DNA from 2 places in the Promicromonospora vindobonensis genome. Region 2 is predicted to be linked to the other one. Evidence: predicted binding sites of a transcription regulator. Region 2 holds the regulator's gene; the other holds the start of a gene.
The links. Region 2 encodes LexA, which represses DNA repair genes until DNA is damaged. Its sites were predicted from a motif close to TCGAACANNTGTTCGA; they were not measured.
Positions count from the first base shown of each region.

Region 1 (11,202 bases), 1.7 Mb from region 2:
TGGCGTACGCCCAGTAGTCCGATGCGGTGCGCGCGGTGATGAACGGTGCGCCCTGGTCCATCAGCGCGATCACGTCGTTGATCATCGGCACGGTCAGGGGGGTGACAGTGGCGGTCATGAGGTCCTCTCAGCAGGCGGGAAAAACAGTTCGGTCAGGGCGGCGGTCGCCCGGCTGGGATCGGCCGACTCGGTCACGGCGCGACCCGCGATCAGGATGTCCCAGTCCGGGCTGGTGACCACAGACGGGTCGGCCGCGGTGAACCCGCCCGAGACAGCCACCGGCAGTTGCGTCCATGCTCGGATCTGCCGGGCGCGCAGCAAGGGCTCTCGGCCCCCGGGGCCGAGGTCGATGTTGGTGGTGACTACGAGTCCGTCGACGCCGGCACGCGCCATCTCACGCACCCATTCCGCGGAGTGTCGTTCGGCCGGGGCGTCAAGCAGGATCGACGTGCCCAGTCGTCGGGCGGCGGCACAGGCCGCGGCCACGCTCGCCCGGCTGGCCGGCCCGATCAGCAGGACGACATCTGCACCATGCTCGACGGCGTTCTCCACCTGGTCGCGGCCCCAGTCGGACGACATCATCTCGGCCACCACCAGCGCGTCGGGCACGGCCCGCTTGATGGTCTCGATGGCGAAGACGCCACTGGCCTTGATCAACGGGTCACCGACCTCGATTAACCTCGCTCCAGCGTCGGCGGCGGCCTGCGCAACGGCTACTGCCAGGTCCAGGTCGGAGACGTCCAGGGCGACCTGGAGATGGCGGCCGTCGCGCAGCCGGCGGAAGGCCTCGCTCGTCATCAGACCTTGTGGCTCCTCATCGTGCGAAGCGTGTTGCGCGGCCAAGGCCTTTCCCTCGCGGACTGCGAGCCAGGCACCTGACCGGGCAGAGACGGTTGCGAGCAGAGAGGCGCGCGCGGTCGGCACTGACAGTGCACCAGTGCGGATCTCCCGCACCAATCGGACCGCGGCCGGTGGCACCACGTCCTGTTCGACCTTCGCCGGATCGTCGCACAGCAACGAGAGCCGATCCAGCAGGTCGCGCACGTACCGAGGAGCCCGCCGCCACGACTCTCGGGAGCGACATCGAGCCAAGGCGGATCGAACCAGGTCAGTAGGATCCTCACGGCGCGAGAGCTCCTCCAGTGCGCGAGCCCGTACGTACCAGACGTCGTCGTCCAGCAGTGTCGAGAGCACGGCGGACGCGACATGGTCAGGAGCGGTGCGCAGCAGCTGGGCACTGGCGGAGCGAACCTTGTAGTCCCGATCGGCAACCAAATGCTCAAGGCCCCGTACGACGGCAGGAGCCGAGGCCGTGACCTGGCTGAGCCCGGATGCGACGGCTGCTCGGACACGCCAGTCCGCATGAAGCAAGAGGCGGGTGACCAGGCCGGCACGATCGTCGGCTGTGATGAACAGGCTCACGTGGTGGGCGAGGAAAGCTGCGACCTCGGTGGTGTCAAGGACGCGGTCCTGGACGAACTGTGTGGCCGAGTCGGCATCGAATCGTGCCTCGACATGCCGGGCGAGATCGGGCCAGATGGTCGACCCGTGATCGTGCAGAACCTCGGTCAGCCAGGTGAACCAGCTGCCGCCCAGCGCGGTAGGCAACGATCGGTGGCGCAACAGCGCAAGAACGACCGGGAGAGCTTCCGGATCACCGGCGCAGCTACGGGCGCACGAGCGCAGCACCTCAGGAGTGGTGAAACGGGCACCGTCGCTGCCAGCGTCGAGCAGGCGTGCCATCGCGGGCGTACCGGCGAGAGCCGGAGCGAGCGCGACGGCCGAGAGCGTCCCAGGTGCGCCGTCGTCTACGGCCATGACGAAGAACCGGTGCAGGCCGGCGGCCACGGCGCTGGTGTCGGCCGCGTCCGACAAGACACCGATCATTTCGATGAGCTGGCCCCGTCCTCGTTCGGATGTGACATGCGCAAGGTTGGTGGCCGCGAAATACTCCCGCACGAGGTCGTGGCTGAACTCGACGCGCCCGCCGGCCGTTCGCTGCGCAAGTTCCGCAGGAGCCTGGAACAGGTTGGGGCCGGTGGCGGGGGAGAGCCAGGGCCGGAGCTGCGGTAGGCGGGTACTGAGGTCGGCGGCGGCGGCGTCACCTAGGACGCGCATCACGTCGTCGGTCTTGAGCGCAGATCGCTGCACGATCGCGCGCACGCACTGGTCAATCAGCAAGTAGGGACCGGCGTTGTGCACGGGAAGGTCGACCGCGCCCTCGCGCAGCAAGCTCATGAACATCGGCAGCCGGATCAAGTCCTGGACCTGAGGCGGCAGATCCGCGAACGCCGGCTGGTCCGCTCGTGGCTCCCGTTCCCATGCCTGAGCGGTGGTCGATGGGGACCACAAGGAGGTCGTGTACGAAGCTGTTGAGCTCGGGCGGAACATCGACGCGGTCAGCAACGGATAGGCGGAAAGGTCCGGTGTCGGGGGAGTGCGGATCACCAGGACGAAGCGGAGAGCAGGCGCGGCCGCCTGGCGGAGGATCACGTCGACCGCTCGTCCGACGGAATCGAGCGTGGCCTCCGTGTTTATGCCGTCTACCACTACGACCAGGGGACGGAGCAGGGACTCGGCCGCACCTTCCAAGGTCAGCAGGGCGTCGGTGCCTACCGGGGCAGAGCCGTACCGGAGGATGTCGGCGGCGAGGTCCGTCGGCGTTGCTGCAGTCGCCGGATGGATCTGGACGTCCGCCGTCGCCGACAAACCGGCCGCAACGGACCGCACCAGCATGGACTTCCCGGTGCCCGCCAGGCCACTGAGCACGAACACGCGTGAACCGGACCCCACGAACTCCTGAAGAACGGCCATTCCAGCCTCGTCCGGCACGTGCCAGGCGGGCGAGGTCGCTGCAGACAGGGCCCGAGCAGTCGAAGCAGCGGCCAGATCAGGGTCGTTTCGCTCCTCGAGCAGCAGCCAGAACCGTTCCAGCACCATCTCGGACGCCTGCTCAAGATCCGTGTCCAGGATTTGCTGGGTCTCCATCCGGAGAACCGCCTCAGGGCCTTTGCGCTCGGCGTTGGACAGCGCGACGTCGCTCAACCCCAGGTGGGCGGCGTACTGGCGTTGACTCAACCGACGAGCCAGGCGCAGCACTTTCAGTTCGCGCCCGGTCCACCGCCCCACAACTGCGGTCATCAGTCCCCCTCCGGACTCGGGCTACCAAACCGTACCGACGGCCCCGTGCCTGTGTAGATGCGGCACTGCGCAGATCGCGCCGAGAAAACGCAGAGCCAGTGCGACGAGAGCCAACCTACCGGGGCAGGTTGGCGTCTCGCTGGCGACTGCAGACGAGGTCGCCGCACGATGTGGGCCTTAGTCGGATCACGCTCGCACGGTGGTGAGTTCTGCCCAGTGGGTCGTCGCGCGGGGCGTGAGCATCGCGCGTTTCATCTGCCAGGACGGACCGGGCCGGAACCCGCCGTAGCCGAGCCCGAGGGAGTCCTTGCCGGTCTTCTTCTGCACTCGGTCGATGAGGGTGGCGATGCCGGCGTCCTCGTGTGGGGAGCGGAAGATCTCGAAGGGGCGCTGCGCGCCGGCGGGGGTGAGGTCGGTGAGCAGCAGCCCGGCACGCGCGTACCGGGCACCCTCGACGATCTGGGGCAGGAGGCGGTGAGCGGCCCGGGTCAGCTCGACGGGGTCGGCGGTCGGGAACGGCAGGCGGACGGTGACTGTGGGGTGGTGCTTGTCCTGAGCCCAGTGGCTGGTGCCGGCGAACGCGGTCAGGGTGTGGGCGACCTGGGCGTGCTTGACCAGACGGGTCGCGGCCTGCTGGGCGTAGATACTCAGCGCCTTCCGCATCGTCACGGCGGAGGTGACTTTCTCGGAGAACGAGCGGGACACGATGATCTGCTGCTTGCGCCCGGTGTGGTCCTCCTCAGGGCCGATGCACGCGACCCCACGCAGCTCCAACGCGGTACGCATCACGACGACGTTGAACAGTGCGCGGATGCGCGCCGGATCGACGGTAGCTAGGTCCCAGACCGTCAGGATGCCATGCCCGCCCAGACGTCGCTCCAGACGTGAGGCGATGCCCCAGACCTCGGAGACCGGCAGCACCCGCATCAGCCTCTCGCGCCAACTGGTGTCGATGGCAGGCCACACGCACACCCCGTCGAAGTCGCCGATCTTCTTCGCGGCCCGGTTGGCAAGCTTCGCCAGGGTGCGGGTCTCGGCGATGCCGACGCACACGGGTACGCCGAGCAGGCGGCGCATCGTGTTCTTGATGTCGTGCCCGAGCCGGGTCATCGCCTCGGGGTCTGCGGAGGTGCGCCGGTCGACGGTGAGGAAGGCTTCGTCGATCGAGTAGACGTCCAGGTCGTGGGTGAAGCGCTCGAGGACCTCCATCACGCGTCGGGACATGTCGCCGTAGAGCTCGTAGTTACTCGATACGGCCACGATGCCGGACCGGGCCGCGGTGGGCCGTAGCTCGAACCAAGGCTTGCCCAGGTCCAGGCCGAGCGCCTTGGCTTCCCGGGAGGCGGCGACGACCATGCCGTCGTTGTTGGACAGCACGACCAGCGGCACCGTTTCCAGGGCGGGATTGAAGACCCGCTCAAAGGACGCGTAGGCGGAGTTGACGTCGACGTGTGCGATCACCGCCGCCCCCGCAGGTGGTGAATGCAGTACGTCACCACGCCCCATACCTGCAGGTCGGACAGCTCCGGCACGGTGATGTCGGGGTGGTTCGCGTTGTCCGCTCGCAGCACGACGCCACGGGGGCCGACCTCGAGGCGCTTGACGGTGAGCTCGCCGTCCAGGACGGCGACGACGACGTCGCCGTCCTGGGGTGTCTTGGACCGGTCGACCAGGAGCTCGTCGCCGTGGCTGATGCCGGCCTCGGTCATCGAGTCGCCCGCGGCGCGCACGATGAAAGTGGCCGCGTGGTCGTGCACGAGCATCTCGGTCAGGTCGATCGCGCCGTCATAGTAATCCTGCGCGGGGGAGGGAAACCCTGCGGCGACCGAGACGGGAGCAACCCGCAGCGCGTTGGTGCTGGTGGGGCTGATGGTGGCGCTGCTGGCGGGGCGAGGCGAGTGAGCAAACATCACGCCTCCCAGACCGCACGATGGTAGTACATGCGTTCGAGTGTATGGCCGGATGGTCATGTGGTGACAACGATGCTGGTCAGCGGCCAGCGCGCGGTGTCAGCGTCGGCGGGTGACTGTGGGTCTATGTCGGCAACGTTGCCTCCCGGGCTGACTGGTCCAGTGCAGGTCGCCCTCGCACGCGCCGTCGAGCAGATCCCGCACGCGGGCGCGCTGCCTGGCGGGTGCAGATTCGAGCTCAAGTGGGACGGTTTCCGCATGGTCATCACGCGTGACCAGCACGGCGCGAACCTGTGGTCGCGCCGCGGAACCAACCTGTCGAGGACGTTCCCGGAGATTGCCTCCGCGTGCCTCGACCAGCTCGGGCCCGGATCTGTGTTCGACGGGGAGGTGGTGATCTGGTCTGCTGGTCGTCTCGACTTCGGGGCTCTGCAGACGCGCATGGGCCGTAGCCCTCGCAGCGCCGCCGCACACGCCGCCAGCCACCCCGCCTCCTACGCAGCGTTCGACCTCCTGGCCCACAACGGCAGGGACGTTCGGAACCGGCCGTTTGACGAACGCCGCGGGCTTCTGGAGCAGCTTGCCACCACCTGGCACCCGCCGCTGAACCTCTCGCCGGTCACGGATGATCGCGACGTCGCAACCGGGTGGTTCGAGACCTACACGGCCGCCGGCATCGAAGGCCTCGTGATCAAGGGCGGAGACCAGCCCTACCCGGCTGGTCAGCGGGGCTGGCTGAAGGTCAAGCACCGCGAGACGATCGAGGTCGTCTGCGGCGCGGTGATCGGTACCCGATCATCGCCACAGGAAGTCATCGCGGGCCTCACGATCGACGGCGAGCTGCGGATCGTGGGGCGCACTACGCTCCTGTCACCATCGGTCCGCCGCTCCCTGGCGCCATGGCTGGCTCCACCGGCTGAGAAGCATCCCTGGCCCACGCAGTTGCCCCGGACAGCGCTGGCGCGGTTCAGATCCGCTAGGAGCGACGTCGTCAACCTGACGCTGGTCGAGCCGGTCGTTGTCGAAGTCAGTGCTGACGTCGGATGGGACGGGCAGAGCTTCCGGCACCTACTGCGTCTCGTGCGGGTGCGTCCGGACACCGAGGTCAGAAGCGTCACGCCACCCCACCCCGCATAGGCCGCCAATCTACTGCGTAACGACTAGTCGTCGTGATAGCGGCTCGGCGCACTACTGTGACCGGACGTGGGTCCGCCTTTGCGCAATGGACTTCGCGTCGGTGAAGACCTGCGCGGCGGCATCACGATGGCCGGCGGTTCTTCATGTCGACGGCGCGCGCGGCCATGTAGATCGAATGAGCCAGTTCGGCGGCAGCCTCCCCGGCGGCGGCAACTTTGATCTGGTAGGGCCCCATGGAGACGGTGTCGGTGGTGACGTCGTAGCGGAAGCCCCAGAAGTCGCGAGCCACGTCGCGCGGTTCGTCACCAGCTTTGACCCGCTGGCGCTGCGGACCGTGACCCAGGCCACGCGACCAATTTTCGAAGTGGATCAGTCCGTTTCGGATTTGTGTGATGTCCGGCAGCGACCGTTCGAATTGCCTGCGCGCCTGTTCCAGCGCTTGTCCGACTCCCGGATCCAGGTCGAGATCAGCCAGCGCGGCCTGCTCCAAATCCTCTGCCGTCAGCAACTGCCGTAGCGCGATACACAAATGTCTCGCGTCGATCTGTCGGGAGCTGAACCCGCTGACTACTTCATCGCCAGCGTGGATGCGCCGGGCGCACAGCTCGATATCACGCAATGCCCACTGAGCCTCCGATGAGGCGATCGCGTAGGGGCTGTCTGCCGGTGACCAGCCGTCGATCGCAGTCTCGTCCATGATGAGCATCCTCGTCCTCAAGACCCCACGGCGTCCGGCGTTTTCTACAGAGTCTGGCAGTCAGTTGAGCTGGCCTGGGGTCGTTGGTGTCATCGAGCAGCCGAGACACGCACCTCGCGAACCGCGCCGGCGGGCACTGTACGAGCGTTCGACAGACTGCCTGGTCCCCAGCTCTTGCCCGCCACCGGTGCGGCATGCGTGCCGGTGGCGGAATCTGTGCCGCGCGACCCGAGGAATATCGCAGGCATCGAAATCGGACGGTGCCAGGTTCCGCCCAGACGTCGAAGTACGTGCCGCGACCGCCCCGCTGTAGCGCTGATGAGGGCGCCTGCACGATGGAGCGTGGGCGCCGACGAGGGCACAGGAGAAGTCGAAGGGGCCGACTGCAGCCATGCCATGCAAGCCAACCGCCGCCACGTCACCCTGCCGGCGAGGCGATCTACTTCGGCGGGGTCTTGGCGACCTGCTCGCGCAAGATGCCGACGATCTCAGGCAGGAAGCGATCGGTCACGCGGTGACGCTTGCCTCCGGCCACCTCTTCCACGAACTTCTTCACGACCTCGGCGTGACGGAACGCGCCGCCTGCAGAAAAGTACGCGCGAAGCCACGTATCGGTGTCGAGCGGGTAGCCCTCGGCGTTGAACGACCGAAGGACCTGGATGACCGTGTCCTTGCCGTTTCCGGTGCTGAGGCCGTTGTACTCCTCGTTAACGATGAGCTCGCAACCCGCAACCTGGACAGGATCCGGCGTTTCCACTGCGCGGCCGGTGTGAAGGTCGATCGCGCCTTGTCCTTCGACCCATGAGCGTGCCAAATTGCTGGGCGCCCAGATCTGCACGTACATGCGATCCAGGCTTTCTGTCTCGTATGCGTTGCGCATAGCGTCGCATTCGCGCGGATCACGCGGGTGAATCGCTACGACCGCGATATCGCTGGCATCGTCCCGAGCGGCGAGATCGCTCAGCTGCTCGAGACCGACCACCGGTGCGGGCGTGGTCGTGTCGCCGATTTGCATCGCCGTGCCGCGCTCAATGTTGCGGGCCTTGTCGTTGAACATGTCCGGCCTACCGACGGCGTAGACCAGCTTCTTGTCCCCGAGCCACGAGCGGATCGTGGCGCTGCTCTGCTCCATCGCTGTGCCCTGTTGGGCCCAGTCTTCCCGAACCATGTAGGCGAGCTCAGTCATCTCACGAGGGTCGCACGGACCACTGACACTCGACGCGGGGAGGCGCAGCCCCAGTTAGCCGAGTTGACATCGGGACGCCTGTGGTTGGTGCATCTGATCGCCGGACCTGCCATCCTGGTTGAGAAACCAGGTACAGGAGTGGAAATGCGACACATTTTCGTGAGCCGTGTTGGTGGTCCCGTGGGAAAGGCCAAGACCGTCGCCGCAGGTGCGGCCCTGGCAGGGGCGGCGATCCTGCTCTCGGCCTGTGGGAGCGGAGCCTCCGGTGCGGACGGCGAGTACCTCAGCACGAAGAACGATGATCTGCTCAGCCTCGTCGTCGAGGGCAGCTCGGTGACGTACACGGAGATCCACTGCGACGGCGACCTCGACGACGCCGAGAGGAGCGTCGGCGAGCTCAACGAGGGTCAGACCGCGATCGCGTGGACGGAGCCCGGCCGGTTCGAGAACAGTAGCGAGGTCACGATCACCGAGAACGCGATCGACATCAGCGGCTGGGAGACCTTCGCCCGCGAGGGCTCCGACGCGGGGAATGCGGTCCGTGCCGATCACGAGGAGGGCTGCGCTGGTACGGGGGATGCCGGTTCAGGCTCTGCCACGGATGGTTCGACTTCGATCGAGGACGGAACCTATGTCGGCGCTCGTCCGAGTACGAGGTTGCCGAACTGGCCATCAGTGGCACGACGGTCACGTTCCGTGTCGCCACCTGTGAGGAAATCGTGACCACGAAGTCAGGCACGGTGTCAGACCTGGAGGTCGCCTGGGACGACGACTCCGGTGTCACCGGCATACTGGCGCACGGGGGTAACGGCCGGATCGACCTGACGAACGGGAACGACCCGACGCGCGAGTTCTTCCCCAGGAGCGATCCGAAGGTCGCCGAGATGCTGGCGACGTACGAAGAATCGTGCAGCGCGCCGATGCTCTGAGTCGGAACATCCCCGATCTCGAAAAGACAGAACCCCGCGGACATGATGCCCGCGGGGTTCTGTGTACTCCGAGTCTTGGCCAGTCGTGACGACAATCAGGGTCGCCACAGCCGGTCAATCCTTCGACCTCCGTTGCTTGTCGCGCCCGCGCCCGTTCGCGCGCTTCCGCTCCGGCCCCGGGATCTCCGAGCCCGGCTGAGCATGCTCCCCGACCTTTCGTGGTGGCGTCGGGACTTGCACCTGGTCCTGGCCGGAGTCCGGCGCCGTAGCTACCTTCGACACGGGCCGGAGCGGGGGTTGGCGGCCCCGGACCGGCTGCTTCGGAGGTGCGGCCGGAACGGGAATCGAGGGTTGGGCCGATCCTTGTGAACGCCGGGCCGGAGCCTGCAGGCGAACCGGAGTCTCAGTACCTTCCGTGCCACCGCTGCTGGAGCGTTGCGGGGACGGTTGACGTGCTACGTCCGACTGGGCCGGAGCCTGCGGACGTTGCGCTCCGGCCGGTCGCGGACCGACCGAATTCTGCCGCGGAACATCCGGCTTGCCGGAGTCGATCCGCCTCGGCACCAGGTGAGCCTGCGTGGTCCGTGTTGACGGCGTGCCCGGAACACCTTGCGTACGGGGCGTGCCCGGCCCGCTCGGGGTGCCCGGAGCGCGCTTCGTCTCCGGTGCCGGAGCAGCGTCACCAGCGCTGAAGCGCTGCGGGGTCCTGTGACCGTCCGTGCTCTGCGAAGGGGGATGCGTATCGGTACCGAGCTGCGTGGACGCTGCATGACGCGCGGTCCCCTTGCGACCTCCGCTCGTCGGAGCCGGGCTGTCGGTGCGACCCCGACTCCGGTCCTCGGCGACACCGTTGCCCGAGCTGTACCCGAGATTCGACAGGCCGCCCTGGTTGCTCAGGCCCTGTGCCGCCTCCTTGGCCGAGTGCGAGCTGCCCGCCGAGCCGCTGGTCAGCTGCAGGCGTCCACCGTTGCGGTCCGGCCCGTCGTCCTGACCGGATGCCCCCTGGGCACCCGCCGGTCCACTGCCGCCCGGCTGTCCCGGGACGTCCCCGCCCGAGCCTGCGCCGTCGGGACCGTCGTCGGGCGACGGGCCGTTCGGGTCATCCGGCCCGTGAGGTGCCCCGGTGCCGCCCTCGAGGGCCAGCTTCTGGTTGCCCGCGGGCAGAGCCTTCGGTGCCCCGTTGGTGCCGCCGGCGTTCGTGGACGCCGCCCCGGTGCGGGGCTTGCCGCCCAGGTTCGGAGACGTCGGCCCGCCCGTCTTGCTGCCGAACCCGGAGGCGAGCTTGTGGCCCGCGGCCATTCCGGCGCCCGCGCCGATGCCGCTGGCCAGGGCCGGCAGCATCCCGCCCTGGTCCGGTCTCGGTGAGGTGTTCGTGTCGAGGAACTTGTCGACGAGCTTGGTGACCACCTCGTCCATCGCCTGGAGCACCGACTTGCGCACCCGCAGTAGTGCGAAGGTGACGCCCATGATCACCAGCGAGGAGATCAGGGTGAGGACCACCACGACGATCCCGCCCAGAGCAGGGCTGCCCAGCAGCCCGTTCGGAGTCATGAAGCTCGATACCGGCCCGGCCATGATGCCCGGGACCGAGATCAGGAACTCCGAGACGAACTGGTAGAGGAACAGCGTGACGACGACCTCGAGGATCAGCGCCGCGGAGTACACGATGACCTTGCTGATCGCCTGGAGTGCGCCGAGGGTGGCGAAGGGGACCGCCGCCACGAGGCTGAACGTCCGCTTGACCGCACCGGCCAGCATGCCGATCGCGTACCAGAAGCCCAGCAGGACGATGCAGCCCAGGACCGTCGCGGCGTTGTGCCAGTACATGAACTTCGCTGGCCCCGTCCCCACCTGGCTGACGGCCATGTGGTTCTCCCGGGTAAACCCGCTGGTGGCGTTGTTCGAGGAGTACATCGTCAGTGAGTCGGCACCGAAGCCGGTGTTGAGGTAGTTGTACGCCGCCAGGGGAGACAGGTTGCACGACGCGGGAGCCTCCTCCTGGACCACGGTGAAGCCGCAGCCACGCGCCGTGGTCGACGTAGTGAAGGTCTTCGTGGCGCCGCCCGGGTTGTCCGAGGACAGCCCCTCCATACCGCCGGTGGCGATCACCGGGTGCTGTGTGGGGTCCTCGCCCTCACCGAAGCCGTCCGGATCGCCGTAGGCGTCGGTGACGAACCAGTCCTTCTTGACGTCGGAGTCCAC
Region 1 is NZ_JBHUOG010000002.1:35,270-46,471, forward strand. Features, by position in the region: gene ACFS27_RS13410 (GNAT family N-acetyltransferase) at 1-118, opposite strand, end outside; gene ACFS27_RS13415 (orotidine 5'-phosphate decarboxylase / HUMPS family protein) at 115-3,141, opposite strand; gene ACFS27_RS13420 (Y-family DNA polymerase) at 3,328-4,647, opposite strand; gene ACFS27_RS13425 (LexA family protein) at 4,599-5,051, opposite strand; gene ACFS27_RS13430 (ATP-dependent DNA ligase) at 5,178-6,188, shown strand; gene ACFS27_RS13435 (hypothetical protein) at 6,310-6,885, opposite strand; gene ACFS27_RS13440 (hypothetical protein) at 7,325-8,071, opposite strand; gene ACFS27_RS13445 (hypothetical protein) at 8,159-8,794, shown strand; gene ACFS27_RS13450 (hypothetical protein) at 8,791-9,000, shown strand; gene ACFS27_RS13455 (hypothetical protein) at 9,115-11,202, opposite strand, start outside.
Region 1: the regulator LexA is predicted to act here: its motif matches at 5,076-5,091, upstream of ACFS27_RS13425 (LexA family protein).

Region 2 (11,202 bases):
TCTGCGGCTCCCCGCCCGCCGGGGAAGACCGGCCGTGGGCCGTCGGCGAGCGCGTGGGCGAGGGAGAACAGCGTCAGCGACGACGCCGGCGGGGCCGGCAGCATGATCAGCTGCTCCGTCGCCGTCCGGTCCGTCGCCGTCCGGTCCGTGAGCAGCTCGGAGACCGTGGCGAAGGACCGCTCCCACGAAGCGGCGGTGCGCAGCACGACACGCGGTGCGCCGCTCGTCCCCGAGGTCAGCGCGGCCCAGGCAGCACCGTCCGGGACCGGGGCGACGTCGGCGAGCTCGCGCACCGCGGACCACTGCGCAGCGGGCCACCGGTCGTCGCCGACGAGCGGGACGTCCCCGTGGGCACGCACCGCTCGGATGCTGTCGACGAGCTCGTCGGTCGAACCTCGCAGCACCACGATCCGCGCGGTCATCGCGTCACGTCCGCGCCCGAGGCGTCCTGCTCCCTTGGCGAGAGCCACGTACGCCGGAACGCGCGGGGGTAAGCACGCAGGAGGGTGGTGACGGTCAGGGTCGCGAGCGTCGCCTTCACCAGGTCACCGGGGAGGAACACGAGGCTGGTGAGGACGGTCTGCTCGAGGGACAGGCGGGTGATCACGCTCTGCACGGGGATGCCGAACGCGTACACGACGACGATGCCGCCGACGACCGTCGCGAGCGCCGTCCGCCAGATGGCCGGCTTCCGGGCGGCGGAGTGCACGATCAGGCCCGTCACGAACGCCCCGGCAACCCATCCGGCGAGGTAGCCGGCGGACGGCCCGACGAACACGCTGACGCCGCCACGCCCTCCGGCGAGCAGCGGCAGACCGACCGCGACGAGGGCGAGCAGCACGACCATGGCCAGAGCACTCAGACGCGGTCCGAGGACCGCGCCGGCGAGCATGACGCCGAACGTCTGCGCCGTGATCGGGACGGCACCGAGGACGCTGAAGCTACCCGGCAGACCGAGGGCGGCGACGATCGCGACAAAGACTGCCACGCGCGCCATGTCCGTCGCGTCGAGCGCCCGACGCCGCGCACCATGTTCGATGGGCACCTGTTGACCTCCTACCTGAACACTGTTCACCTGAACGGTGTTCGGGTCACTATAGTGGCAGCATGCCAGCTCCGGGAACCTCGCTACGACGAAGTCGCGACGACGTTGCCGACATGGCCCTGCGCCTGTTGGACGAGCAGGGCCTGCCCGCTCTGACGATGCGGCACCTGGCGACCGCCCTCGGTGTCCAGCCAAGCGCCCTGTACTGGCACTTCCCGAACAAGCAGGCGCTTCTCGCCTCGGTCAGCGAGCGGATCCTCGCGCCGATGGGCGAGGAGCCGCTCGGCGGCATGCCCATGCACGAAGCCGTGCGCACGGTGGGCGCGCGGATGCGCGAGTGCCTGCTCGCCCACCGGGATGCGTCCGAGCTGGTGTCGAGCTCGCTCGCCCTCGGGCTCGTGAGCTCCCCCGTGCGGGCAAAGCTCCTGGACGTCGCCCGCCTGCGCGGCGTGCCCGCCTCGCTGGCCGAGGTGGCCGCTGAGGCGGTCATGCACTTCGTCGTGGGCTTCACCTTCCACGAGCAGCAACGCCTGGCCGCGGGTCAGCTCGGGCTGCTGGAAGAGCCGGTCAGCTCGAGCGTGGAAGGTGCGCGTGCGGACTCCCCCGGCGGCGACGACTTCACCGAGGCGCTGACGATGATCGCGCACGGCCTCGAGGTGTCGATCGCCCAGTACAGGAACCACCACCGCTAGCCTTCACCACCGAGGATCAGCCGCTCTTGCGGCGGAACATCTTCGCGCTTCGCCCGCTCTGACCGTGACCTGGGCTCAGTGAGCGTCTCGACCATGTCGAGGATGAGGTCGAGGCCTGGTTCGAACTCGTCGCCGAACGAGTATCCCGGCCGTAGGACGTGGACCTCGGCGAACACCGCCAGGTGGGGGTACCGGCCGGCGTCCGGGACGGCTGGCTGGCCCCCTGGCTGCTCGCCGTTCCCCCCGCCGTCGCGGCCGCCCGAGGGCACCGCTGCCTCCTGGAGCACGAACCCGTACACGTATGCGTCGACGAGCGTGTAGGCGCGCGCGGTCATCGGCAGCGACAAGCCGGCGCCGAGCAGCACGCCCAGCACGGCGTCGTGATGACGGAGCGTCGCCGGCCCCGGCGCCGACCGGGAGTCCAGAATCGTGAGCGCCCAGGGGTGCCGGGCCAGGACGGCGCGCGCGGAGATCGCTCGCGCGCGGATCGCAGCCCGCCACGGTGACCGCGCCTCGGGCAAGTCGATCTCGGCGAAGACCCGGTCCACCATGCCGTCGAGGACGTCTTCCTTGCCGCGGACGTAGTGGTACAGCGACATCGGCTTGAGACCCAGCGCGTTCGCCAGCGACCGGATGGTCACCGCGGCGAGCCCGTCCGCGTCGGCGAGCGCGACGGCGGCGTCGAGCACCCGCTCGCGACTCAGCGGTGCGCGGCGGGCGACTCCCCCGGTGTCGGTCTCTGGCACGGCATCCCCCTCTGATTCATTGACGGCACGCTCTCGCACCTCTACCGTACAAAGTACCCTTACTTAGTACGGTTGGAGCAACCTCATGTCTCACCGTCAGGCCGGCAGACTCGCCGGCACCCTCTTCCTGGCAGTCTTCCTCCTCTACGGGGTCGGCAGCACGCTGGCACCCCAGCCGGCCGGGCTGACGCTCATGGTCCTCAACTCGGCCGGCGTCGCGACGATCGGGGCAATCGCGTTCCGACTGTTGCGGACCGCCGCCCCCCGGACCGCCCTCGTCTACGTGCTCGCGCGGATCACCGAGGCCGTCGCGCTCGCGATCGGCGTCCTGTTCCTGGCGGGCGGGAACGCCGAGGCGAACCAGGCCGCATATGTGGCGGCGATGGTCGTGCTGGGCGTCGGCAGCGTGCCGTTCTGCCTGGCCCTCGCGAGGCACCGCGTCGCCCCACGCTGGCTCAGCATGTGGGGCGTGGTTGGGTACGTCCTGCTCGCAGTCGGTGTGGGGCTGGATTCCGCCGTCCCCGGCGCCGGTGTCGCGCTGGCCGTCCCGGGGGGCCTCTTCGAGCTCACCCTGGGGGTGCTGCTGCTCGTTCGCGGCTGGCCTACCCGCGCACCCACGGTCACGCCATCGGTGGCGGCCACGCAATGACCGCTACCACGGTCCAAAGAACCTGGGCTTCGCTCGTTCAACGAACGAACCCGCAGCTCGGTGAGCAACACAAAGGCCGCTGACCAGGTCAAACACCTGGTCAGCGGCCTCCACCACCGAGGATCAGCCGGACTTGCGGCGGAACATCTTCTGCACGGGGCCGGTCGTCTCCGAACCGTGCACCGCGCCGGTGTTCACGTCGCCGGCTGCGGTCCGGTGCTGCGCCGAGTTCTTGCGGTCCAGCGCCTCCTTGAACCGTGCCTTCGCGTCCTTGCTCGGCGCGGTCGGCACCTTGGGCTCCTCTACGCCCTCGGCTTCGACCTCTGCCGCCTCGGCATTGGGCTTCTCGTCCGTCACACCGATCACCTCCTCTTGTTTCGGGGGTCCCTCGATCGGGTCCGTCGCCGCCCAGCCTGCACTACCGCACAACCAGGTGCCAACATTTTTGGGCACGGTCGAGCCGCCCGGCCAGCGGCGCCCGGCCGCGCGGCAGCTCCACGCGGGCCCTCAGGCCTGCGCGGCCGCCCGTTCGGCGCGCTCCGCGCGCAGCGAGGTGATGGCGCTCTCGAAGTCCTCGAGCGAGTCGAACGACTGGTAGACGCTCGCGAACCGCAGATAGGCCACCTCGTCGAGCTCCCGCAGGGGGCCAAGGATCGCGAGGCCCACCTCGTACGCGTCGATCTCCGCGCTACCGTTGCTCCGCAGCGTCTCCTCGACACGCTGGGCCAGGATGGCGAGGTCGTCGTCGCTCACCGGACGCCCCTGGCACGCCTTGCGCACACCAGCCGCGACCTTGTCGCGGCTGAAGGGCTCGGTGGCGCCGGACCGCTTGACCACGGACAGGCTGGCCGTCTCCACGGTGGTGAACCGGCGGTTGCAGTTCGGGCACTGGCGCCGGCGCCGGATCGACAGGCCGTCGTCGGCGGTCCGCGAGTCCACCACGCGCGAGTCAGCATGGCGACAGAACGGGCAGTGCATGCTCACTCCTGCGTGGTCGACCACCGACCGGAGGCCTCCGGTCGCGCCCCGACCGTAAGCGGGCAAACCACCCCCATGCAACATCGCCGCGCCATTTGACGGCGAATTGTGGTCTCTCGTCACTCCTTGGGTAGGAGCAACAGCTCTCCGACCCGCACCGTGCCCGACGACATCTCGTTCAGGTCCTGGAGCCGGGCGACCGCGTGCCGGACGTCCTCGCCCGGCCTCGCGATCTCCGTGGCGTAGCCCCAGAGCGTCTCACCCGGCTGCACCGCGTGCACCCGGACCTCCGTCGGTTCGCCGGGGGAGCTGGCGACGGCGGTCGCACCCCAGGTGATCATCGGCGCGAGCAGGAGCATCGCCAGCAGCACGAGCGCCGCGCGGCCGCGCCTGGTGAGCCGCAGGCCGGCCAGGCCCAGCCGGTCGGCGATCGTGCGCTCCCGGGCCGGCCGGTACGCCGGGGCCGCGGCCGGCCCGGACGCCTGTGCATACGCCCGGCCGTACGGCGGCACGAACGCCTGTCCATACGTCGGGGTGTACTGCCGCAGCGGGATCACGTCCCCCATGGCCCCTCCTCGAAGAGTGACTGAGCTCTTGTCGTTCATACAAGCGTTCGTCGAACGCCCGTACCATTGTGTAGCACGGGACACCGTCCGATGTCGAGACACGCTCGAACATTCGTTTGAGCCGAGCGAGTTTGTGATCTAGAGTGGGTCGCGCATGGGAGAACATTTGTCGGAACGGGAGGGGCACGGGCATGACGGGACGGGACGGGACCAGCGACACGAGAGCCGTCGACACGGCGCTCTCGGGTGTCGCCACGCTGGACGCGCCGGGCGACAAGGCGGTCGCTGACGTACACACGATCTCGCCGACAGACCGCCTCACCGAACGGCAGCGCCTCGTGCTGGACACGATTCGGCAGTCGTTCGAGACGCGGGGCTACCCGCCGTCGATGCGTGAGATCGGCGAGGCCGTCGGGCTGGCCAGCCCGTCGAGCGTCAAGCACCAGCTCCAGATGCTCGAGAAGAAGGGCTTCCTGCGTCGCGACCCGAACCGGCCGCGCGCGATGGAGCTCGTCGAGCCCATGGCCGAGCAGGTCGACAAGCCGACACGCGGCGAGATCCACTGGCCCGAGCCGCGCCGTAGCGGCCAGGTCCACTGGGGTGGCTCGGTGCCCGACGACGCCAGCACCCCGCCGCCGTCGTACGTGCCGCTCGTCGGCCGGATCGCGGCCGGCGGGCCCATCCTTGCCGAGCAGGTCGTCGAGGACGTCTTCCCGCTCCCCCGCCAGCTCGTCGGGGACGGCGAGCTGTTCCTCCTCAAGGTCGCCGGTGACTCGATGGTCGACGCCGCGATCTGCGACGGGGACTGGGTGGTGGTGCGGCGGCAGAACGTTGCCGAGCAGGGCGAGATCGTCGCGGCCATGATCGACGGCGAAGCCACGGTCAAGACGTTCAAGCAGGCGGACGGGCACGTCCTGCTGCTGCCCCAGAACCCGGCCTACGAGCCCATCCCGGGCGACGAGGCGCAGATTCTGGGCCGCGTGGTAGCGGTGCTCCGCAGCCTGTAGGGGCCGGACACGCGCGACGAGAACGGGGTTGTGTTCCTGCTGGGTCTCCAGCGGAGCACAACCCCGTCGTCGTCTCCCCCTGGCCCGTCCTCAGAAGCCGAAGCGCTTCTGGACCGCCCGCACGCTGTCCGCCGAGGTACGCAGGCCGGCCAGCTCCTCGTCGGACATCGGCACCCGCACGTTGTCCGTGACGCCGCGCCGGTCCACGAGTGACGGCACGGACAGGCAGACGTCGCTGATGCCGTGATAGTCGTCCAGCAGCGAGGACACCGGCATGATCCGCCCCTCGTCCTTGAGGACAGCCTCGATGATGCGGGTCCCGGCCAGACCGACGGCGTAGTTGGTCGCCCCCTTGCCCGCGATGATCCGGTACGCCGAGTCGACCACCTCGTGGTGCACCTCCGCGCGCACCGCGCCGTCGATCGGCGGCCTGCCGCCCAGCGGCGCCCAGTCCAGCAGCGGGACACCACCGATAGTCGCGGAGCTCCAGAGCGCGATCTCCGAGTCCCCGTGCTCCCCTGCGATGTACGCGTGCACGTTCCCGACGGCCACACCGCAGCGCTGGGCGAGCACACCACGCAGCCGCGACGAGTCCAGGACGGTGCCGCTGCCGAACAGCTGCTCACGCGACAGACCGGAGATCTTGAGCGCCGCGTAGGTCACGACGTCCACGGGGTTGGTCACCATCAGGTAGGTCGCGTCCGGCGCGACGTCCACCAGCCCGGGCAGGATCTGGTGCATCAGCCCGATGGTCGCCTCGGCGAGGTCGATCCGGGTCTGCCCGGGCTTCTGCTTCGCCCCGGCCGTCACAACGACGACGTCCGCCCCCGCGCACACCGCAACGTCGTCCGAGCCGACCACCTGCGCCTGGGGGGTGAACATCAGACCGTGCTGCAGATCGAGCACCTCCGCCTCGACCTTTGCCCGGTTCACGTCGTGGAGGGCGATCGTCCGGGCCGAGCCCCGGGTGAGCGCGGCGAAGGCGAGGGTCGAGCCGACCGCCCCTGCACCCACTACCGCCAGCTTGGTGGTGCGTGAGCCGGACGGCTGCGCGCCCTGGACGTCCGAGAGGGCTGACATGTGTCCAGGCTATGTGTCGAGCCGCGCCAGCGCGGCGCGGACAAGCGCCGAATCCGTGGTGGGCCAGAACCCGGGCATCGAGCGGGTGAGGAACGAGGCGTACCGCGCGGTCGCGAGGCGTGGGTCCAGGACCGCCACGACACCACGGTCGTCCATGCTCCGCACGAGGCGCCCGGCGCCCTGCGCGAGCAGCAGCGCGGCGTGCTGCGCTGACACCGCCATGAACCCGTTGCCGCCCGCTTGCTCGACGGCCCGTGCGCGGGCCGCCTTGACCGGGTCGTCCGGGCGGGGGAACGGGATGCGGTCGATGAGGACGAGCTGACACGACGGGCCAGGCACGTCGACGCCCTGCCACAGGGACAGCGTGCCGAACAGGCACGCGGCCGGGTCCTCGGCGAACTGGCGCACCAGCGTGGGTAGCTGGTCGTCGCCCTGCGCCAGGATCGGGAAGTCCAGCCGCTCGCGTATGGCCTCGGCGGCCGCGTTCGCCGCACGCCGGGACGAGAACAGGCCGAGCGTACGGCCGCCGGCGGCCGTGATGAGCTCGGCGATCTCGTCGAGCTGCGCCTCCGTCGTCGGCTCGCGGCCGGGCGCCGGCAGGTGCCGCGCCACGTACAGGATGCCCTGGCGGGGGTAGTCGAACGGGCTGCCTGCGTCCAGGCCGCGCCATGGCGGGGCGTCCTCGCCCTTGAGGCCAAGCGTGCCCGCCACCGGCTCGAACGTGCCCCCCAGCGCCAGGGTGGCCGACGTGAACACGCCGGTCGCCTCCCCCAGCAGGTGCATGCGGATCAGGCCGGCGACGTGCAGCGGCGCCGCGTGCAGGCGCGTCACGTTGTCGCCGAACCCGCCCCACCCGTTGTCGGGGCGCGAGCACCACAGCACGTCGGCGGTCGTGTCCTTGAACGCCATGCGTTCGGCCGTCTCGAAGAGCTGCAGCATCGCGCCCTGCGCCATCTTCAGCCCCGGCTCCGGCTGGCCGGCGGCCTGCCCCTTGCCGCCGCCCGTGTCTGGCTTCAGCGTGCTCAGCACCTCCCGCGCCGCGTCCCGTACCGCGCCGACCGCAGCGCGCAGCTCGTCCGGCAGACCGTCGGGGAACCGCTCGGCCGGCGCCGTCACCAGCAGGGTCCCGAGGGCTTGCGCCGCCTGGTCGAGGGCGTCGGTGTTCGTTCCGGTGTGCCGCCGGGCCAGCCGTGCGGCGTTCTCCACCGAGGCCATCGACAGGTCCACCGTGGCGGACGACGTCACCCGGTCCGTGAGCTCGTGCGCCTCGTCGACCACCACGACGTCATGCTCCGGGAGGATGCCCGGGCTGCCGGTCGCCGCGATGCCGAGCATCGCGTGGTTGGTGACCACGACGTCCGCGTCGCGGGAGATGGTGCGTGCCTTGTCCGGGAAGCACTCGGCGAGCATGGGGCACTTGCCGCCCAGGCACTCCATGGCGGTCACGGACACCTGGCGCCAGGCCCGGTCCGGTACGCCCGGCACCAGGTCGTCGCGGTCGCCCGACTCCGTCTCCCCCGCCCACTCGTGCAGCCGGCGGACGTGGTCGGCGAGCGTGGCGCCGTCGTCCTTGCGACGGCCGCGCGCCCCGCCGGACCCCGCCGTGTCCTCGGTCCGCGGGTGGTCCTCGCCGCCGGGCAGGTCGAAGAGCGTCGGCTCGTCGGCGGGGTAGCCGCCGCCGACCTTGTGCACGCACAGGTAGTTGTGCCAGCCCTTGAGCAGCGCGATACGTGGCTCGCGCGGGAGCTGCGGCGCCACCGCCTTGGCCACCAGCGGGAGATCACGTGTGATGACCTGCCGCTGCAGCGCGAGGGTGGCGGTCGAGATGATCACCTTGCTCCCTGCGGCCACCGCGTGCCGGACGGCGGGCACCAGGTAGCCGAGCGACTTACCGGTGCCTGTGCCCGCCTGGACGAGCAGGTGCTCGCCCTTCTCGATGGCCTCGCCGACGGCCACCGCCATCCGGTGCTGGCCGTCCCTGCGCCCACCGCCCAGCTCTCCGACAGCGAGGTCGAGGAGCTCGTCGACGTCGGGGATCCGCTCGTCGGCGGTGGGGGCGGCAGGTGCGTCGGGAAGGCTGGTCACACGTTCGATCCTAGGCCGGGCCACCGACATGCACCCCACGTCGTCCACAGGTGCAGGCCGTCACCCGTCGCGCTACCCCTTGACCGCCCCGCCCAGTCCGGCCCCGCTCAGGAACAGGCGCTGGAAGGCGAGGAACAGGGCGATCGGCAGGACCGTCGAGATCGCGAGCGCCGCGAGGAACACGTCGAGCTCCAGGTAGGGGGCGATGGCGGGCAGCCTGACGGACAGCGGCTGGTTGGCCGGGTCCGGCAGCACCAGCATGGGCCAGAGGTAGTCCTTCCAGGCGGCGATGACGGCGAACACGGAGACGACGCCGAGGATGGGCTTGGACATGGGCAGCACGATGCTCCACAGCAGCCGGAAGGGTCCGGCGCCGTCGACGCGGGCGGCCTCGAAGATCTCGCGGGGCAGGCCGTCGAAGAACCGCTTCACCAGGAGCACGTTGAACGCGCTGGCGCCCATGGGGAGCCAGACCGCCCAGAACGTGTTGAGCAGGCTGACGTGCACGATCGGCACGTCGAGGATGGTCAGGTAGAGCGGCACGAGGAGCACGACGGACGGCACGAACAGCGTCGCCAGCACGAGGGCGAAGATCGCGTTGCCGTACCGCGGCCGCAGCACCGACAGCACGTAGCCGCCGGTGGTGGCGACCAGGATCTGGAAGAACCAGGCGCCCGCCGCGACGATCAGCGTGTTGACGAAGTAGTGGTCGATCTCCGCGCGGTTCCATGCGGTGGCGAGGTTGGCCCAGTCGACGCCGGTGGGGAACAGCCCCAGCGGATCGCGCAGGGTCTCCTGGGTGGGGGTGACGGCGGCCTTCGCGAGCCAGAGGATCGGCCCCAGCCCGACGACGACCAGAGCGGTCAGCAGGCCGCCCTGCAGCACCCAGAGGGAGCCCCGCACGCTCGGCCGACGCCGGTCGTGGGACGACACGATGCCCCGTTCGACGGTCTCCGGGGTGCGCCGGCGGGCGGGGGCCGGGATCCGGACGTTCGCTGCCATGTCAGCTGCTCCAGGGTCGGGTCACGCGGAAGTACACCGCGGAGAGGACGGCAAGGACGCCCGCGAGCATGAGGCTCAGGGCTGTCGCTGCCCCGTAGTTGCCGCCGAGGCTGCTCCCGAAGGCGTAGTCGTAGATCAGCATCAGGATGGTGAGGGTCGCGTTGTTGGGGCCGCCGCCGGTGAAGAGGAACGGTTCGAGGAACACCTGCGAGGTGCCGATGATCTGCAGGATCAGGGTGATGAAGAGGACTCCGCGCAGCTGGGGCAGCGTGACGTGCCAGATCTTGCGCCACACGCCGGCACCGTCCACCTCGGCCGCCTCGTAGAGCTCGGTCCGCACCCCGACGAGTGCGGCGAGGTAGATGATCACGGTCCCGCCGGCCGCCGCCCAGGTCGCTTCGAGGACCAGGGACGGCATGGCGCTGGTGGCGTCCTGCAGCCAGGGGTACGGGCCGAGGCCCACCCATCCGGCGATGGTGTTGAACACGCCGGTGTCGGAGGCGTCGTAGAAGAACTTCCACAGCAGCACGGCCACGACCGGCGGCACGACCACGGGCAGGTAGGCCAGCGCGGAGAACAGGCCCCGCATCCGCCGCACCTCGCTCATCAGCACCGCAGCGGCCAGCGGCAGGGGGTACCCGAAGACGAGCGCGAGCACGGCGAACCACAGGGTGTTCCCGACGGCCTTGCCGAGCAGCGGGTCCTGCAGCACGTACGCGAAGTTGTCGAGACCCACGAACACGGGAGCGGTGACCAGGTTGGTCTCCTGGACGCTCATGACGAGCGCCCGGCCGATCGGGAACCACGAGAACACACCGAACACGAGGATCATCGGCAGGGCGATGACGAGGGTGCTAAGGCCGCCGTCGCGCAGCCATTCCCGGGGCGCGCGGCGGCCGCGCCTGCGGGGCCCGGACGACGACGGCGGTGCGGCCGCCGTCGTCGTCCGGAGCGGGCTGGACAGAGTGGTCATCGTCAGCCGCGGTCGAGCAGGCCCTGGACCTGGGTCTGTGCGTCGGCGAGAAGGGCGTCGATGTCCGCGTTCTCGTCGGTCAGCACCGCCTGGACCACGGGGTCGAGCGCCGCGTACACGTCCTGGGTGGCGACGGCCGGCTCCGGGACGACCGGCTGGTCGAACATCTGCTCGGTCATGGGCGCGAAGTTCTCCAGCGGGACGTTGACGAGGTCCTTGATCCAGCTCTGCTGCTCCTCGTACGTGGCCCGGTCGAAGATCGGCAGGGCCGGCGCGCCGACGGGCTGGTCGGTCTCTGCGGCGACCTCTGCCTCGGCCGTCGCGGCCTCCTGGTCGGTCAACTTGGAGATGTAGTAGAAGTCGATCCACTTCACCGCGG
Region 2 is NZ_JBHUOG010000002.1:1,781,560-1,792,761, forward strand. Features, by position in the region: gene ACFS27_RS21195 (class I adenylate-forming enzyme family protein) at 1-422, opposite strand, end outside; gene ACFS27_RS21200 (biotin transporter BioY) at 419-997, opposite strand; gene ACFS27_RS21205 (TetR family transcriptional regulator) at 1,108-1,737, shown strand; gene ACFS27_RS21210 (TetR/AcrR family transcriptional regulator) at 1,734-2,483, opposite strand; gene ACFS27_RS21215 (DUF4386 domain-containing protein) at 2,569-3,132, shown strand; gene ACFS27_RS21220 (DUF5302 domain-containing protein) at 3,256-3,489, opposite strand; gene nrdR (transcriptional regulator NrdR) at 3,640-4,110, opposite strand; gene ACFS27_RS21230 (LysM peptidoglycan-binding domain-containing protein) at 4,230-4,676, opposite strand; gene lexA (transcriptional repressor LexA) at 4,868-5,683, shown strand; gene ACFS27_RS21240 (L-lactate dehydrogenase) at 5,774-6,763, opposite strand; gene ACFS27_RS21245 (ATP-dependent DNA helicase) at 6,773-8,878, opposite strand; gene ACFS27_RS21250 (carbohydrate ABC transporter permease) at 8,921-9,850, opposite strand; gene ACFS27_RS21255 (carbohydrate ABC transporter permease) at 9,852-10,823, opposite strand; gene ACFS27_RS21260 (ABC transporter substrate-binding protein) at 10,826-11,202, opposite strand, start outside.